One region of the Rubrivivax gelatinosus IL144 genome, then DNA from elsewhere that is predicted to be linked to it. Evidence: predicted binding sites of a transcription regulator. Region 1 holds the regulator's gene; each other region holds the start of a gene.
The links. Region 1 encodes FNR, which switches genes on or off when oxygen is low (the NO sensors DNR and NnrR bind a similar motif). Its sites were predicted from a motif close to TTGATNNNNATCAA; they were not measured.
Positions count from the first base shown of each region.

Region 2: a site for FNR is predicted at 2,047-2,060, ahead of nifA (nif-specific transcriptional activator NifA). Genes of this name have one in related genera too.
Region 3: a site for FNR is predicted at 1,736-1,749, ahead of RGE_RS01875 (ribonucleoside triphosphate reductase). Genes of this name have one in related genera too.
Region 4: a site for FNR is predicted at 1,757-1,770, ahead of RGE_RS07130 (acetyl-CoA hydrolase/transferase C-terminal domain-containing protein). Genes of this name have one in related genera too.

Region 1 is NC_017075.1:3,397,535-3,401,576, reverse strand. It holds gene ccoP (cytochrome-c oxidase, cbb3-type subunit III) at 1-130, shown strand, start outside; gene ccoG (cytochrome c oxidase accessory protein CcoG) at 147-1,637, shown strand; gene RGE_RS15515 (hypothetical protein) at 1,661-1,900, shown strand; gene RGE_RS15510 (hypothetical protein) at 1,925-2,185, shown strand; gene fnr (fumarate/nitrate reduction transcriptional regulator Fnr) at 2,240-2,983, opposite strand; gene hemN (oxygen-independent coproporphyrinogen III oxidase) at 3,171-4,042, shown strand, end outside.
Region 2 is NC_017075.1:4,611,436-4,615,477, forward strand. It holds gene RGE_RS21030 (FAD-dependent monooxygenase) at 1-1,097, shown strand, start outside; gene RGE_RS21035 (ferredoxin family protein) at 1,094-1,393, shown strand; gene RGE_RS21040 (ferritin-like domain-containing protein) at 1,562-2,017, shown strand; gene nifA (nif-specific transcriptional activator NifA) at 2,228-4,012, shown strand.
Region 3 is NC_017075.1:393,668-397,709, reverse strand. It holds gene RGE_RS01885 (U32 family peptidase) at 1-528, opposite strand, end outside; gene ubiU (ubiquinone anaerobic biosynthesis protein UbiU) at 533-1,552, opposite strand; gene RGE_RS01875 (ribonucleoside triphosphate reductase) at 1,831-3,873, shown strand; gene nrdD (anaerobic ribonucleoside-triphosphate reductase) at 3,900-4,042, shown strand, end outside.
Region 4 is NC_017075.1:1,494,054-1,498,095, reverse strand. It holds gene RGE_RS07140 (lipocalin-like domain-containing protein) at 1-872, shown strand, start outside; gene RGE_RS07135 (GGDEF domain-containing protein) at 873-1,670, opposite strand; gene RGE_RS07130 (acetyl-CoA hydrolase/transferase C-terminal domain-containing protein) at 1,836-3,956, shown strand; gene RGE_RS07125 (ABC transporter transmembrane domain-containing protein) at 4,009-4,042, shown strand, end outside.

The DNA of each region.
Region 1 (4,042 bases):
CAACATGATCAACAACGGAAAGGTCAACGTCATGCCGTCGCAGGCGGCCCGCCTGAGCCCGGAGCAGATCCACGTTCTGGGCGCCTACGTCTGGAGCCTGTCGCACCGGACGACGGTCGCGTCGCGCTGATCGGGAGTTTCACGACATGAGCCAAGTGCGGGTCGACCTCGAAGACCGGCCCGCCGCGGCACGGGCCGCCTCGGGCGCGGAACCGGCGAAAGCCGGCGCCGCGCCCGAGGCGGTCGTTTCGCTTTATGCGAAGCAGAAGAAGATCTACGCCCGCTCGGTATCGGGCTGGTTCAACGGCTGGCGCTGGGCGCTGGTCTGGGCGACGCAGCTGGTGTTCTACGGGCTGCCGTGGCTGGACTGGAACTCCCGCCAGGCCGTGCTCTTCGACCTCGGCACGCGGCGCTTCTACATCTTCGGCCTGGTCCTGTATCCGCAGGACCTGATCTATCTGTCGGCGCTGCTGATGATCTCGGCTTACGCGCTGTTCCTGTTCACCGCGGTGGCCGGCAGGCTGTGGTGCGGCTACGCCTGCCCGCAGACGGTCTACACCGAGATCTTCATGTGGGTCGAGCGCCGCTTCGAAGGCGACCGCAACGCCCGCATGCGTCTGGACGCCGGACCCTGGACCTTCGAACGCGTCTGGCGCAAGGGCGCGACGCAGTTCGTCTGGATCGCGATCGCGCTCTGGACGGGCCTCTCCTTCGTCGGCTACTTCACACCGATCCGCGAGCTGCTGCCTTCGGCGATGGCGATGTCGCTGGGGCCCTGGGAAACCTTCTGGGTGCTGTTCTACGGCTTCGCGACCTGGGGCAACGCCGGCTACATGCGCGAGCAGGTCTGCAAGTACATGTGCCCGTACGCGCGCTTCCAGAGCGCGATGTTCGACAAGGACACGCTGATCATCAGCTACGACGCCGAGCGGGGAGACCCGCGCGGCACGCGTTCGCGCAAGATCGACGCCCGCAGCCAGGGCCTGGGCGACTGCATCGACTGCGGTCTGTGCGTGCAGGTCTGCCCGACCGGCATCGATATCCGCAACGGCCTGCAGTACGAGTGCATCGGCTGCACCGCCTGCATCGACGTCTGCAACGGCGTCATGGACAAGATGAAGTACCCGCGCGGGCTGATCCGCTACGCGACGGAGAACGGCATGGCTCAGCACCAGACGCGCGGCCAGATGCTGCAGCGTGTGCTGCGCCCCCGGGTGCTGGTCTACACGGCGATCTTGATCATCATCGTCGGCGCCTTCGCGGCCAGCCTCGCGATGCGCAGCCCGTTCCGTGTCGACGTCGTGCGCGACCGCGCCTCGCTGGCGCGCATCGTCGACGAAGGCTACATCGAGAACCTGTACCGCCTGCAGGTCATGAACGCGACCGAGTCGACGCAGCGCTACCGCATCAGCGCCGACGGCCTGACGCCGATGGTGGTCGACGCCCCGAAGGACTTCGAGGTCGAGCCGGCCGATGCGCGCTGGGTGACGATCGCCCTGCGGGTGCCGCCGGATACCGCCAGCCAGGCAGGGCCTGGAGCCCACGCGATACAGTTCCACATCGAACGACTGCCCGACGCGAACGACGCGACGCCGGTGGTCGCCAGCGAGAAATCAACGTTCGTCGTCCCCCGATGACGCTGCTTCGACCGGAGCCCCTGATGAGCACTCTTCCCGTTTCCCGCGACGCAACGCCCTGGTGGCGCATCGGCATGGTCTGGCTGGTGGTGTCGGGCCCGCTGATCGTCGTCATCGCGGCCGTCGCGACCGCCGTCATCGCGATCCGCGGAGCCGACCTCGTCATCACCGAGGTGCCGTCGTCGGTGCCGCAGTCCGGCGAAGTCCAGGCCGACACGCCGGCGATGGCTGCGCGCAACCACGCCGCCACCGCGGCGCCCTGAGCGGCTACTCCCGCGAGGCATTCGATGAGGCGGCGTGCGCGCGACTGGAGTGCGGTGCTCTGGCCCGCGTTCCTGGCCGCGGTGGTGCTGGAGCTTGCGCTGTTCTCGGTGCTGGATCCGGCGGCGCTGCGCTGGTTCGGCGGCGGGGCGATCGAACTCGATCCCGCAGCCGTCTACACGCTGGCCTTCTTCGTCTTCTGGGCCGCTTCGGCGGCCGCCGCAGGCATGACGCTGCTGCTGTCGCGCAGCGAGCACGAAATCAACAGCCGAACATTTCGCAGCTGAAGAAAACAAAACGCCGCGCAATGCGCGGCGTTTTTGTTTGCACCGGGGTTCGGGTCAGCAGGCGGCGGAGGAGCCGTTGACGAGCTTTTGCAGCGCCTGCGGGTCGAGCACGCGGATCTGGCGCTGCTTGACCTCCAGGATGCCGTCGTCCTGGAACTTCGAGAACGTGCGGCTGACCGTTTCGAGCTTCAGGCCGAGGTAGCTGCCGATCTCCTCGCGCGTCATGCGCAGGATCAGCGAGTGCGGCGAGAAGCCGCGCGTCTGCAGACGCTGGGTCAGGTTCAGCAGGAAGGCCGCCAGGCGCTCTTCGGCGCGCATGCTGCCAAGCAGCAGCATCACGCCGTGATCGCGCACGATCTCGCGGCTCATGATCTTGTGCAGCTGGCGTTGCAGGTCGCTGAACTCGCGCGACAGGTCTTCGAGCTGCTGGAACGGGATGACGCAGACTTGCGAGTCTTCGAGCGCCACCGAGTCGCAGGTGTGACGGTCGGTACCGATGCCGTCGAGGCCCAGAAGTTCGCCCGCCATCTGGAAGCCGGTGACCTGATCGCGGCCGTCTTCGGAGGACACGCAGGTCTTGAAGAAGCCGGTGCGAACCGCGTAGAGCGACAGGAAGGGATCGCCGGCACGGAACAAGGTCTCGCCACGCGGAACCGAACGGCGCGTCGCCACCATCGTGTCGAGCCGCTCGAGCTGGTCGTTGGACATGCCGACCGGCAGACAGAGTTCACGCAGGTTACAGCTCGAGCAGGCGACCTTGAACGGTTCAAGCCGGATGCCGGAAGACGTGTTGTTCATAGGGGTTCGACGATTGGAGTCAGTTCGGTCCGGCGTGGCGGGGCAGACCCGAGTATCGCTCATGACGTCGCTCAAGGGCATGGTCAATTCTTTGCTTGCGTCTCGGGTGGGCGCTTGAGACAGATCAAGCCGATTGGGTGAGTGTTTGGCACAGTCCAGCCCGTACCGCATGACGGCCGGATGAATTATGGACACGATTGTTCCTGAAGCACTGCTGAGGCGCCTCGACGTGCCCGGTCCCCGCTATACCTCGTACCCCACCGCGGACCGCTTCGTCGAAGCCTTCGGCCCTGCTGAGTACCGGCAGGCCTTGCGACAACGAGCGGAGGGCAGCACGGTGGGCGGCACGCCACCGCTGTCGCTTTATATCCACATTCCGTTCTGCGAATCGGTCTGCTACTACTGCGCCTGCAACAAGATCATCACGAAGCACCACGAGCGCAGTGCCGAGTACCTTGACGCGCTCGAAGCCGAAATCGCATTGCACGTCGCCGAACTGGGCAAGGGCCAGTCGGTGTCGCAATTGCACTTCGGTGGCGGCTCGCCGACCTTCCTGACCGACGAGGAGATCGGCCGGCTGATGACCCGGCTGCGCGAGTCGTTCAAGATCGTCGCCGGCGCCGAGATCTCGATCGAGGTCGACCCGCGCACCGCGACGCCCGAACGCCTGAAGAGCCTCGCCGGCCTGGGCTTCAACCGCATCAGCTTCGGCATCCAGGACTTCGACCCCGACGTCCAGGAAGCGGTGCACCGCGTGCAGTCGTACGACAGCGTGCGCGACCTCGTCGTCGCTGCGCGGGCCAACGGCTTCGAGTCGATCAACGCCGACCTGATCTACGGCCTGCCCAAGCAGACGCCGGACTCGTTCGCGCGCACGATCCAGCAGATCGCCGAGCTGCGCCCGGACCGCATCGCGCTGTACGCCTACGCGCACCTGCCGACGCGCTTCAAGCCGCAGCGCCGCATCCTCGCCGAGGAACTGCCGCTGGGCGAGCAGCGCATCAAGATGCTGGGCGGCGCCATCGCCGGCTTCATCGCCGCGGGCTACACCTACATCGG
Region 2 (4,042 bases), 1.2 Mb from region 1:
ACATCATCGAGCAGCGCATGTGGGTGCTCGACGACAACAGCTTCGTCGGCAGCCACTACCGCAGCGACGACTACAACAAGCCGCCGTACAACCGCTACACGATCATCCGCGCCCAGTTCGACAAGTGGTTCAGCTCCAAGGTGCGCGAAGCCGGCGCGCTGGTGATCTGCGAGACCACCGTCGAGGAACTGCTGATGGACGGCGACCGCTGCGTCGGCGTGCGCTGCGACCGCATCGGCGGCGAGGTGCATGCCGACGTCGTCGTGCTCGCCGACGGCGTCAACTCGCTGCTGGCGCGCAAGGCCGGATTCCACGGCGAGATCCAGGCCAGGAACGTCGCGCTGGCGGTCAAGGAGATCCTCTTCATGCCCGAGGAGGTGATCCAGCAGCGCTTCAACGTCAAGGAGGAGGAAGGCGTCGTCATCGAGATGGTCGGCACCGTCACCGAAGGCATGGTCGGCACCGGCTTCCTCTACACGAACAAGGACTCGCTGACGATCGGCGTCGGCTGCCTGCTGTCGGACTTCAAGGGCAACGAGAAGCGCACCACGCCCTACGCGCTGCTGGACAAGCTGAAGAAGCACCCGAGCATCGCGCCGATGCTCGAAGGCGGCGAGATGAAGGAATACGCCGCGCACCTCATCCCTGAAGGCGGGCTGCGCGCCGTGCCGCAGCTCTACGGCAACGGCTGGCTCATCGTCGGCGACTCGGCCGGCTTCGTGAACGCCGTGCACCGCGAAGGCTCCAACCTGGCGATGACCAGCGGCCGCCTGGCCGGCGAGACGGTCGCCGCGGCCAAGGCCGCCGGCAAGGCGATGAACGCGGCCACGCTCGCGGCCTACAAGGCGGCGCTGGACGCCAGCTTCGTCATGAAGGACCTGAAGAAGTACAAGCACCTGCCCGAGGTGCTGGAGCGCAGCCCGCACTTCTTCGACACCTACCCCGCGCTGGTCAACCGCGCCGCCAAGACCTATTTCACGGTCGACGGCGTCGACAAGTCGACCAAGCAGCGCGAGATCCTGGGCAGCTTCAAGGCCGCCCGCCGCGTCACCGGGCTGTTCGGCGACGCGTTCAAGCTGTGGAGGGCGATGCGATGAGCGCGACGGTCGTCAACGTCGAGGAGAAGCTGTTCCAGAACCGGTACAAGGTCGACCACGGCCGGCCGCACATCCGGATCAAGAAGCCCGAGGTCTGCGCCAACACCTGCCAGTCGCAGGCCTGCACCTACGTCTGCCCGGCCAGCTGCTACAAGGCCGAAGGCAACGGCACGGTGACGCTGATCACCGACGGCTGCCTGGAATGTGGCAGCTGCCGCGTGATCTGCACCGAGCACGCCAACGTCGAGTGGGACTGGCCGCGTGGCGGCTACGGCATCCTCTTCAAATTTGGATGATTTCGCCCCCGGCCGCCTGGCGGCCGCCCCCCGAGGGGGCACCGGCCCCGACCGGGGGACCCGGATCGGGCCCGGCCCGCGCCGGCGACGCCGCTCCCCTGGTCGCCTGCGGCGACCTGTCCCCGAAGGGGTGGGTGCGCCGACGGTGACAGCAGAAAGACCCATGGCATGAACGACGTCGAGAAATTCCTCGCCCACGCCGTCGCGCTGGAGCGCGACGCGGCCCGGCGCTACGAAGACCTGGCGGCTTCGATGGGCACCGACGGCAACGCCGAGTTGCGTGCCTTCTTCGCCCGCATGGCGCACTTCTCGCGCCTGCACCTGGCCGAGGCGCAGGCGCGCGCGGGCTGGCGCACGCTGCCCGAGCTGGCCGCCGACGAGTTCGAGTGGCCCGACGGCATCCCGCCGGAAACCGCCGACTGGGCCGGCGTCGACCCGATGATGGCCCCCGCCGACGCGCTGGCCCTGGCGCTGGACAGCGAGCGCCGCGGCCACGCCTTCTACGCGGCGATCGCGGCGATCAGCCCCGACCCCGAGGTGCGCGCACTGGCCGGCGAGTTCGCCGCCGAAGAAGCGCAGCACGTCGCCGAACTCGAGAAGCTCGCCGCTGCCGCCGCGCGCTGAGCCCCGCCCGCGCACGAGCCGCGGGCCATTTGCGTTGCATCAAGCGGCCGACGGCATCCCTCGCCTGTCGGCGCGATTCGGCGTGCTTCTTGCACTGGCATGCTCGACCGGCGGCGGCATGGCGGGCAATGCCCGACAACGATGCGCCGGGCGCCCCGAGGTGGCCCGCCGCACCGCCTCGCCCCGCCCGTCAGACGCAGGAGGTGCGTGATGTCGAGTCGCACGGCGCTGAGCGAGCGCTATCAGGTTCAGCTCAGCACGGTTTACGAGGTGTGCCGCGTGCTGGGCGCGTCGCTGGATATCGCGCGCACCTTCCGCGTGGCGCTGAACACGCTGGCCTCGCAGCTGGGCCTGCAGCGGGCGATGGTCGTGATGCCGGCCGAAGACGGCGGCAACCTGCTGCGCATCCACAGCTGGGTGGGCCTGGACCGCGAGCAGGCCGCGCGCGGCCACTGGCGCAGCGGCGAAGGCGTCATCGGCCGCGTCTACGCCAGCGGCATGGCCGCCGTCGTGCCCGACGTGCAGGAGTCGCCCGAGTTCCTGGACCGCACCGGCGCCTTCGGCGCGCGCGGCGACCGGCCGCTGGCCTTCGTCGTCGTGCCGATGAAGACCGAACGCGCCACCGTCGGCGTGCTCGCCGCGCAGCGTGTGATGGACGACGGCGCCCGGCTCACCGACGACCAGCGCCTGCTGACGATGGTCGCGACCCTGCTGGCGCAGTCGGCGGCGCTGCATGTCGCCGTCGCCGAAGAACATTCGCGCCTGCTGCAGGAGACGACGCGGCTGCAGAAGGCGCTGGCACGCGAGCCTCGCGGCCGGCTGGCGATCGACAACGTGATCGGCGAGTCGCGCGCGATGCAGCAGGTGTTCACCGAGGTGCACCAGGCCGCGCCCTCGCGCGCCACGGTGCTGCTGCGCGGCGAGAGCGGCACCGGCAAGGAGGCGATCGCACGCGCGATCCACTTCCTGTCGCCGCGCAAGGACGCGCCCTTCATCAAGGTCAACTGCGCGGCGCTGACCGAGTCGCTGCTGGAAAGCGAGCTCTTCGGCCACGAACGCGGCGCCTTCACCGGCGCCGTCGGCGAACGCAAGGGCCGCTTCGAGCTGGCCCACGGCGGCACGCTGTTCCTCGACGAGATCGGCGACATCTCGCCGGGCTTCCAGGCCAAGCTGCTGCGCGTGCTGCAGGAGCGCGAGTTCGAGCGTGTCGGCGGCAGCAAGGCGGTGAAGGTCGACGTGCGCCTGATCTGCGCCACCAACCGCGACCTCGAGAAGATGGTCCAGCGCGGCGAGTACCGCGCCGACCTGTACTACCGCATCAACGTCGTCTCGATCTTCCTGCCGCCGCTGCGCGAACGCCGCAGCGACATCCCGCCGCTGGTCAACCACTTCATCGAGCGCTTCAACCAGGAGAACCGGCGCCAGCTGAAGGTCACGCCCGAGGCGATGAAGGTGCTGACGAGCTGCTACTGGCCGGGCAACGTGCGCGAGCTGGAGAACTGCATCGAGCGCACCGCGACCATGGTCCAGGGCGACCTGATCCGCGACCTGGCCTTCCCCTGCCGCAACAACCGCTGCCTGACGCAGACGCTGCACTTCCTGGACAAGGCCGACGCGGTGGCCGCCGCGGCCGCCGGCAACGGTTTCAACGGCCACGTGCTGGCGCCGACCAACGGCCATGCCGCGCCGCCGGCCGCCGCCGACGGCGGCTGGTCGGTGCCCGCGCCGGCGCCGGCACCGCCGCTGGGCGATCTGGACGCCGGCGCGCCGGCGCCGGCCGCCGACGGCGTCACGCGCATCGGCCCGACGCAGCAGCTGCCGCCGCCGGTCTCGCGTCTGGCCGGCACCGCGCCCGACGGCGAACGCGAACGCCTGATCTGGGCGATGGAGCAGTGCGGCTGGGTCCAGGCCAAGGCCGCACGGCTGCTGCGCATCACGCCGCGCCAGCTCGGCTACGCGCTGCAGAAGCACCGCATCGAGGTGCGCAAGCTCTGACCCCGCCGCCGCGCCCGCGCGGCGCGGCGA
Region 3 (4,042 bases), 2.0 Mb from region 1:
GCCGAAGCCGAAGGCCTCGGTCGCCACCGGCGTCTCGCCGGCCTTGACCGGGTCGGCGGCCGGGTTGACGCGGCCCATCGCTTCCAGCGGCAGTTCGGCCGGCGCCGTCCAGCGCACGGCGCCGAAACCGGCGTGCTCTTCGAGCGCGGCGCGGCTGTAGACGTTCAGGTGCGGGCCGATCGCGAACGGCACGCCGGCGGGCTCGAGCACCGCCAGCGCCGAGGCGTCGCCGGCTTCGACGAGGTAGTCGCGCTGCTCGGCGATGCGGCGCACGACGCGCAGGTCGGCCTCGGACTCGATCAGGCCCTGCGTCGCGAGCACGATCTCCTTGCCGGCGGCGCGCAGGTCGGCGGCCAGGTCCAGCCAGTCGTCGAGCTTGAACTCGTAGCGGCGCGAGCAGACGACCTCGCCCAGCACGACGGTGTCGGCGGCCGATTCGGCGACGCCGGCATAGAAATCCATCAGCGCCTGGCGCGTCCAGTAGGTCAGCACCGGGCCGACGGTGAGCGAAATGCGTTCGGAACTCATGCTCTTACCGCCACGGGCGGTCCAGGGCGCCGAGGGTGTGCTGCTGGCCTTCGGCAAGGTGGCCCAGCGTGGCGGTCCAGGTCGGCTGCACGCTGAAGCGGTCGGGCGAAGCCTTGGCGGCGTCGATCGCCTGGCGCCAGACCTTGGTCACCTGCTCGGTGTAGGCGGGGCTGCGCTGGCGGCCTTCGATCTTCAGCGCCTTGACGCCCATCTTCATCAGCTCGGGCAGGATGGCCAGCGTGTTCAGGCTGGTCGGCTCCTCGATGGCGTAGTCGCGCTTGCCTTCGACGACGAAGCGGCCCTTGCAGATCGTCGGGTAGCCGCGCGGCTCGTCGGGCGCGTAGTGGTCGATCAGCATGCCGCCCAGGCGCGACTCGACGCCCGTCGGCGTGTCGGTCCAGCGCACCGCCGACGGCGGCGAGCAGACGCCGACGTTGTTCGGTGACTGGCCGGTGGCGTAGGACGACAGCGTGCAGCGGCCTTCGACCATCACGCACAGGCTGCCGAAGGCGAAGCACTCGATCTCGACCGAGGTGTTGCGCAGCACGTGCTGCACCTGCTGCAGCGTCAGCACGCGCGGCAGCACCGCGCGCTGGATGTTGTAGTGGCGCTGGTAGAAGTTGATCGCCTCGTAGCTCGTCGCCGAGGCCTGCACCGACAGGTGCAGACGCAGCTCGGGGTGCGTGCGCGTGGCGTAGGCCATCACCGCGGTGTCGGCGCAGATCAGCGCGTCGGCGCCGAAGTCCACCGCCGTGTCGACCGCGCGGTACCAGGGCGTCACGTCCGCCGACTGGGCGAAGGTGTTCAGCGCCATCAGGACCTTGCGGCCGCGCTTGTGTGCGTAGGCGATGCCCTCTCGGACCTGGGCGTCGTCGAAGTTCAGGCCGGCGAAGTTCCGGGCGTTGGTGGCGTTCTTCAGGCCCAGGTAGACCGTGTCGGCGCCGGCGTCGACGGCCAACTGGAGGGCCCGCAGAGAGCCCGCGGGGCAGACCAGTTCGGGCGCCGCGAAGGGGGGCTGTTGCATGGCGGGCGGAGTCTAGGCGCCGGCTCCGCCGACGGCTTGCGGGACGTCAAGAGCGGTGCGAACCGCGCACCGGCAGACGCCCCGAAACGGCATGGACACCACACCGTCAGCAGGGTCTGCCGACCGCGGCCGGGCGGGCCAAGCGCCACGCGGCGGCCGGCGCAAGCCCCTCGCGCAGCGAACTTGCACTGCATCAAGCGCAGCCGAGTTCTCGCCCGATGGACGCTAGCGGTTGGGTATCGTTCGGCGCCTACACACCATAGCTAGTGTCCACGCGCATGTCAGACGCCGCCCTGCCCCCCTCAGCCGACACCCAGACCGCCCCGCTGGCGGTCATCAAGCGTGAAGGCCGCACCGTCGCCTTCGACCCGTCCAAGATCGAAGACGCGCTGGCGCGTGCCGGCGCCGCCACCGGCGAGTACGACGCCGAACGCGCCGCCGAGCTGACGCGCCAGGTCACCGAGCGCCTGCACCGCCGCGTCACCGGCGTCGAGCAGATCCAGGACGAGGTCGAGCGTGTGCTGCAGGCCGCCGGCCACTTCGACACCGCGCGCGCCTACATCGTCTACCGCGAGCAGCGCCGCGCGCTGCGCCAGGACCGCAGCGTCGCCGTCGACGTCGAGCGCTCGGTCAACGAGTACCTGGCGCGCCAGGACTGGCGCGTCAACGCCAACGCCAACCAGGGCTACTCGCTGGGCGGGCTGATCCTCAACGTCTCGGGCAAGGTCGTCGCCAACTACTGGCTCAACCACGTCTACCCGCCCGAAGTGGGCATCGCCCACCGCGAGGCCGACCTGCACATCCACGACCTGGACATGCTCTCGGGCTACTGCGCCGGCTGGTCGCTGCGCACGCTGCTGCACGAAGGCCTGAACGGCGTGCCGGGCAAGGTCGAGGCAGGCCCGCCCAAGCACCTGTCCAGCGCCGTCGGCCAGATCGTCAACTTCCTGGGCACGCTGCAGAACGAATGGGCCGGCGCCCAGGCCTTCAGCTCCTTCGACACCTACCTCGCGCCCTTCATCCGCAAGGACGGGCTGAGCTACGACCAGGTGCGCCAGAGCCTGCAGGAGCTGATCTACAACCTGAACGTGCCGTCGCGCTGGGGCACGCAGACGCCGTTCACCAACCTCACCTTCGACTGGACCTGCCCCGAGGACCTGCGCGAGCAGGTGCCGGTGATCGGCGGCCGGGAGATGCCGTTCGCCTACGGCGATCTCCAGGCCGAGATGGACATGATCAACCGCGCCTACATCGACGTGATGATGGAAGGCGACGCCAAGGGCCGCTCGTTCACCTTCCCGATCCCGACCTACAACATCACCAGCGACTTCGACTGGGAGCACCCGAACACGCTGCCGCTGTTCGAGATGACGGCCAAGTACGGCCTGCCGTACTTCCAGAACTTCCTGAACTCGGACCTGCAGCCGAACATGGTGCGCTCGATGTGCTGCCGGCTGCAGCTGGACCTGCGCGAGCTTCTGAAGCGCGGCAACGGCCTGTTCGGCTCGGCCGAGCAGACCGGCTCGCTGGGCGTGGTGACGATCAACTGCGCCCGCCTGGGTTATCTGCACGCCGGCGACGAAGCCGGCCTGCTGGCGCGCACCGACCGCCTGATCGACATCGCGCGCACCAGCCTGGAGATCAAGCGCAAGGTCATCCAGGGCCACATCGACAGCGGCCTGTTCCCGTACACCAAGCGCTACCTCGGCACGCTGCGCAACCACTTCTCGACGATCGGCGTGAACGGGATCAACGAGATGATCCGCAACTTCACGGCCGACCGCCACGACATCACCTCGCCCGAGGGCCACGCGATGGCGGTGCGCTACCTGGACCACATCCGCGCGCGCATCGTCGAACTGCAGGAGGAGACCGGCCACCTCTACAACCTGGAGGCGACGCCGGCCGAAGGCACGACCTACCGCTTCGCCAAGGAAGACAGGAAGCGCCTGCCCGGCATCCTGCAGGCCGGCACGGCCGAGCGCCCGTACTACACGAACTCCTCGCAGCTGCCGGTGGGCTTCACGACCGACCCCTTCGAGGCGCTGGAGCGCCAGGAGGAACTGCAGCGCAAGTACACCGGCGGCACCGTGCTGCACCTGTACCTGGGGGAGCGCGTCTCGTCGGCACGCGCCTGCCGCGACCTGGTGCGGCGTTCGCTCGAACGCTACCGGCTGCCCTACATCACGGTGACGCCGACCTTCTCGATCTGCCCGAAACACGGCTACCTCGCCGGCGAGCACGCGTTCTGCCCCAAGTGCGACGAGGAAGCCCTGGCACGCAAGGCCGCCAAGGCCGCACGCGCCGCCCCGGCCGCCTGACGGCCCGACCACCACAAAGGAAGAGCATGAGCCACAGCCAGACCCCCCTCGTCCACCCGCAGCTCGAAGAGCACGAACGCACCCGCTGCGAAGTCTGGACGCGCGTGATGGGCTACCACCGTCCGATGGCCTCGTTCAACATCGGCAAGCAAGGCGAGTTCCTCGAACG
Region 4 (4,042 bases), 1.9 Mb from region 1:
GCAGCCGCACCGGGCTGGCCGAGGACGTGCAGAGCCGCTTCGCGCCGCGCCAGATCCTGTTCGCGCACGCCGCGCTGACCGACCTGGGCGCGCGCCGCCACCACCACGCGCAGCGCATCGCACGCTGGTCGGGCGACGGCAGCGAAGGCCCGGCCTGGGCGAAGACCGACGACGTTGGCGTGCGCCTGGGCGACTGGCAGCTGGAACGGTCGGGCAGCGGCTACCGCGCGCGGCTGCCGGCCGGCGACTTCGGCCTGGACCTGACTCTGGCACCGACGCAGCCGCTGCTGCTGCAGGGCGACGCCGGTTTCTCGCGCAAAGGCCCGGACGAACGCCAGGCCAGCCATTACGTGAGCGAGCCCCAACTCGCGGCCTCGTGCCGATTCAGCGCCGACGGCCGCCCGGCCGAGGCCCGCGGCGTCGCCTGGATGGACCACGAGTGGAGCGACGAGATCCTGCACGCCGAGGCCGTCGGCTGGGACTGGATCGGCATCAACCTGTTCGACGGCAGCGCGCTGACCGCCTTCCGCCTGCGCCGTGCCGACGGCGCGGCGCTGTGGGCCGGCGGCAGCTGGCGTGCGGCCCACGGCACGGCGGCGGCTTTCGCTCCCGGCGACGTGGTCTTCACGCCCGGCCGGCGCTGGACCAGCCCCGCCACCCGCGCCGACTACCCGGTCGAGTGGCAGGTCGACACGCCGGCCGGCCGCTGGCGCGTGCGCGCGCTGCTCGACGGCCAGGAACTCGACAGCCGCGGCGGCACCGGCGCGGTCTACTGGGAGGGCCTGAGCGAACTGCTCGACGACAGCGGGCGCCGCGTCGGCCTGGGCTACCTGGAGATGACGGGCTACGCCAGCCGGCTGCGCCTGGGCTGATCAAGGCGGCGGCGCGTCAGCGCGGCGGCGGCGCAGGTCCACCGGCGCGGCGCGCACGCAGTTGCCGCCGGCCTGCTGCGCGGCGGCGAGTGCGGCTTCGACGTCGTCGATCAGCGCCGACAGGTTCTGGTGCGCCGGCCGCAGCGCCGCGACACCGACGCTGACGGTGACACGCAGCGGATGCGCGCCGCAGGGGATCTCCATCTGCTCGGCGCGCTCGCGGATGCGCTCGGCGACGTCGAGCGCACCGGTCGGGTCGGCGTGCACCAGCCAGACGGCGAACTGGGTGTCGCCGAAGCGCGCGATCAGGTCGCCGCCGCGCAGCGTCTGCTCGGTGTCGCGCGCCAGCGCGCGCAGCGCGGTCTCGGAGGCGGCGACACCGCGGCCTTCGATCAGCCGGTCGACCTGGTCGACCTCGGCGACCAGCAGCGCCGCGCCGGTGCCGTAGCGGCGCGCCCGCGACCACTCGCGTTCGGCCGAGGCGAGGAAATTGGGCCGGTTGGCGATGCCGGTGGCCGGGTCGACGGTGTCCAGCCGCGCCAGCGCGGCGCGCGTGCCGTCCAGCGCACGCAGCAGGTGCAGCAGCCACAGCACCAGCGGCACGCCGACCCCGGCGGCGGCCAGCGCCGCGGCCGCCGGTGCCGCCAGCGTGCCGAAACCGCCGAACAGCCGCGCCAGCCCCCAGCCGGCGGCGGCCATCAGCGCGACCAGCAGCACGCCGAGCGCGACCCCGGTCGCCAGCCGGCGACGCGGAGTAAGGGTCTCGTCGGGGGTCGGGATCGTCGGAACGTTCAGCATGGGCGCACCGCCGTCCGGTATTCGACCACATCCGGAGGCGACTGAAGCATACGGTCATCACCCCCTAGAAAGCGGGCTTCGGCCGCTTGCTCTGCGTCAAGCGGACCGGGCGGGGCGCACAGGATGCTGACCGCGACCCCAACAGACATCACAACGGAGACAGAGATGGGCAGCCCGAAGTTCGTCGACTCGATCGAGGCGGCGGTCGACCTGGTCCTGGCCAGCGTGCCGGGCGACATCGTGCTCGGCATCCCGCTGGGCGTGGGCAAGCCCAACCCGTTCGTCAACGCGCTGTACCGGCGGCTGCGCGCCGATCCGTCGCGGCGGCTGCGCATCGTCACCGCGCTGTCGCTGCAGAAGCCGGTCGGCAAGACCGACATCGAGCGCCACTTCCTCGAGCCGCTGGTGGCTCGCGTCTTCGAGGACTACCCCGACCTGGACTACGTCGTCGACCTGCGCGCCGGCCGGCTGCCGAGCAACGTCGAGGTCAGCGAGTTCTTCATGAAGACCGGCGACTACCTGGGCAACGCCGCGGCGCAGCAGAACTACATCTCGACGAACTACACCTTCGTCGCGCGCGACATGGCGGTGCAGGGCATGAACGTCATCGCCCAGGCAGTGGCGGCGCGCGGCACCGGCGCGCAGATGCGGCTGTCGCTGTCGTCCAACCCCGACGTCAGCGCCGAGATCATCGAGCGCGTGCACGCCAGCGGCCGCAAGGTGATGACCGTCGGCGTCGTCAACCAGAAGATGCCGTTCATGCCCAACGGCGCCGAGGTCGACCCGGGGCTGTTCGACCTCGTCGTCACCGACCCGCGCGGCACGCACGCCGTGTTCGCGCCGCCGAACAACAAGGTCTCGTTCGCCGACTACGCGATCGGCCTGCACGCCTCGAGTTTCGTCGTCGACGGCGGCACGCTGCAGATCGGCATCGGCTCGCTGGGCGACGCGATCGCGCAGTCGCTGATCGTGCGCGACCGCCACGGCAGCGAGTACCGCCGCATCCTCGAGTCGCTGACCCAGGGCGACCTGTCCGGCCGCGAGACCGGGCGCTTCGACACCGGGCTCTACGGCTGCTCGGAGATGTTCGTCAACGGCTTCCTGAAGCTCATCGAGGCCGGCATCGTGCGCCGCGAGGTCTATGCCGACGCGGTGCTGCAACGCCTGCTCAACGAAGGCCGCATCGCCGACGCGACGGTGCGCCCGCAGACCCTCACGGCGCTGCTGGAGGCCGGCCGCGTGCGCGCGCCGCTGGACGCGCGCGACCTGGCCTATCTGCAGAAGTTCGGCGTGCTGCGCGCCGACGTGCGCCTGGACGGCGGCGAGCTCGTCTGCGGCACGACGCGCTGCAGCGCCGACCTGCGCGATGCCCGCGCCTTCGACACCGTCTGCGGCACGATGCTCGGCTCGCGGCTGCTGGGCGGCGTCTTCATGCACGGCGGCTTCTTCCTCGGCCCGCGCGACTTCTACGAGCGCCTGCGCACGATGCCGCCGCAGGAGCTGGCGAAGATCGACATGACGCGCATCGACTTCATCAACCAGCTCTACGGCGACGACGAGTTGAAGCGCCAGCAGCGCCGCCGCGCGCGCTTCATGAACACGACGATGGTCGTCACGCTGCTCGGCGCCGCGGCCAGCGACGCGCTGGAGAACGGCCAGGTGGTCAGCGGCGTCGGCGGCCAGTACAACTTCGTCGCGATGTCGCACGCCCTGCCCGACGCGCGCCTGGTGATGATGCTGCGCTCGACGCACGCGACGAAGCAGGCGCTCACCAGCAGCATCGTCTGGAACTACGGCAACGTGACGATCCCGCGCCACCTGCGCGACATCGTCGTCACCGAGTACGGCGTCGCCGACCTGCGCGGCCAGCCCGACGGCGAGGTCGTCAAGCGCCTGATCGCGATCGCCGACTCGCGTTTCCAGGACGAGCTGGTGCGCCAGGCGCAGGCCCACGGCAAGCTCGAAGCCGGCTACGTCGTGCCCGAGCGTCAGCGCCACAACCTGCCGCAGAAGCTGGAAGACCAGCTCCAGCCCTGGGCCGCCGCCGGGCTGCTGCCCGAGTTCCCGTTCGGCACCGACCTCACCGACGACGAGATCCGCATCGTGCGTGCGCTGAAGAAGCTCAAGCACGCCAGCGAGCACCCGGCCGAACTGCTGCAGATGACGGTCAAAAGCCTCTGGGAAGGCCGCGAGGCGCCGCGCGCCTACCTGGAGCGCCTGGGCCTGGCCGACGCGCACGGCCTGCGCGACCTGCTGGTGCGCCGGCTGCTCGCCAACAACCTCTAGCGCCCGGCCCGCCGCCAGCGCCGTCGGCCGGCGCTGCCTACACTGCGCGGCGATGGCCTCCTCCTCCACTGCCCCGGCGGCGCGTG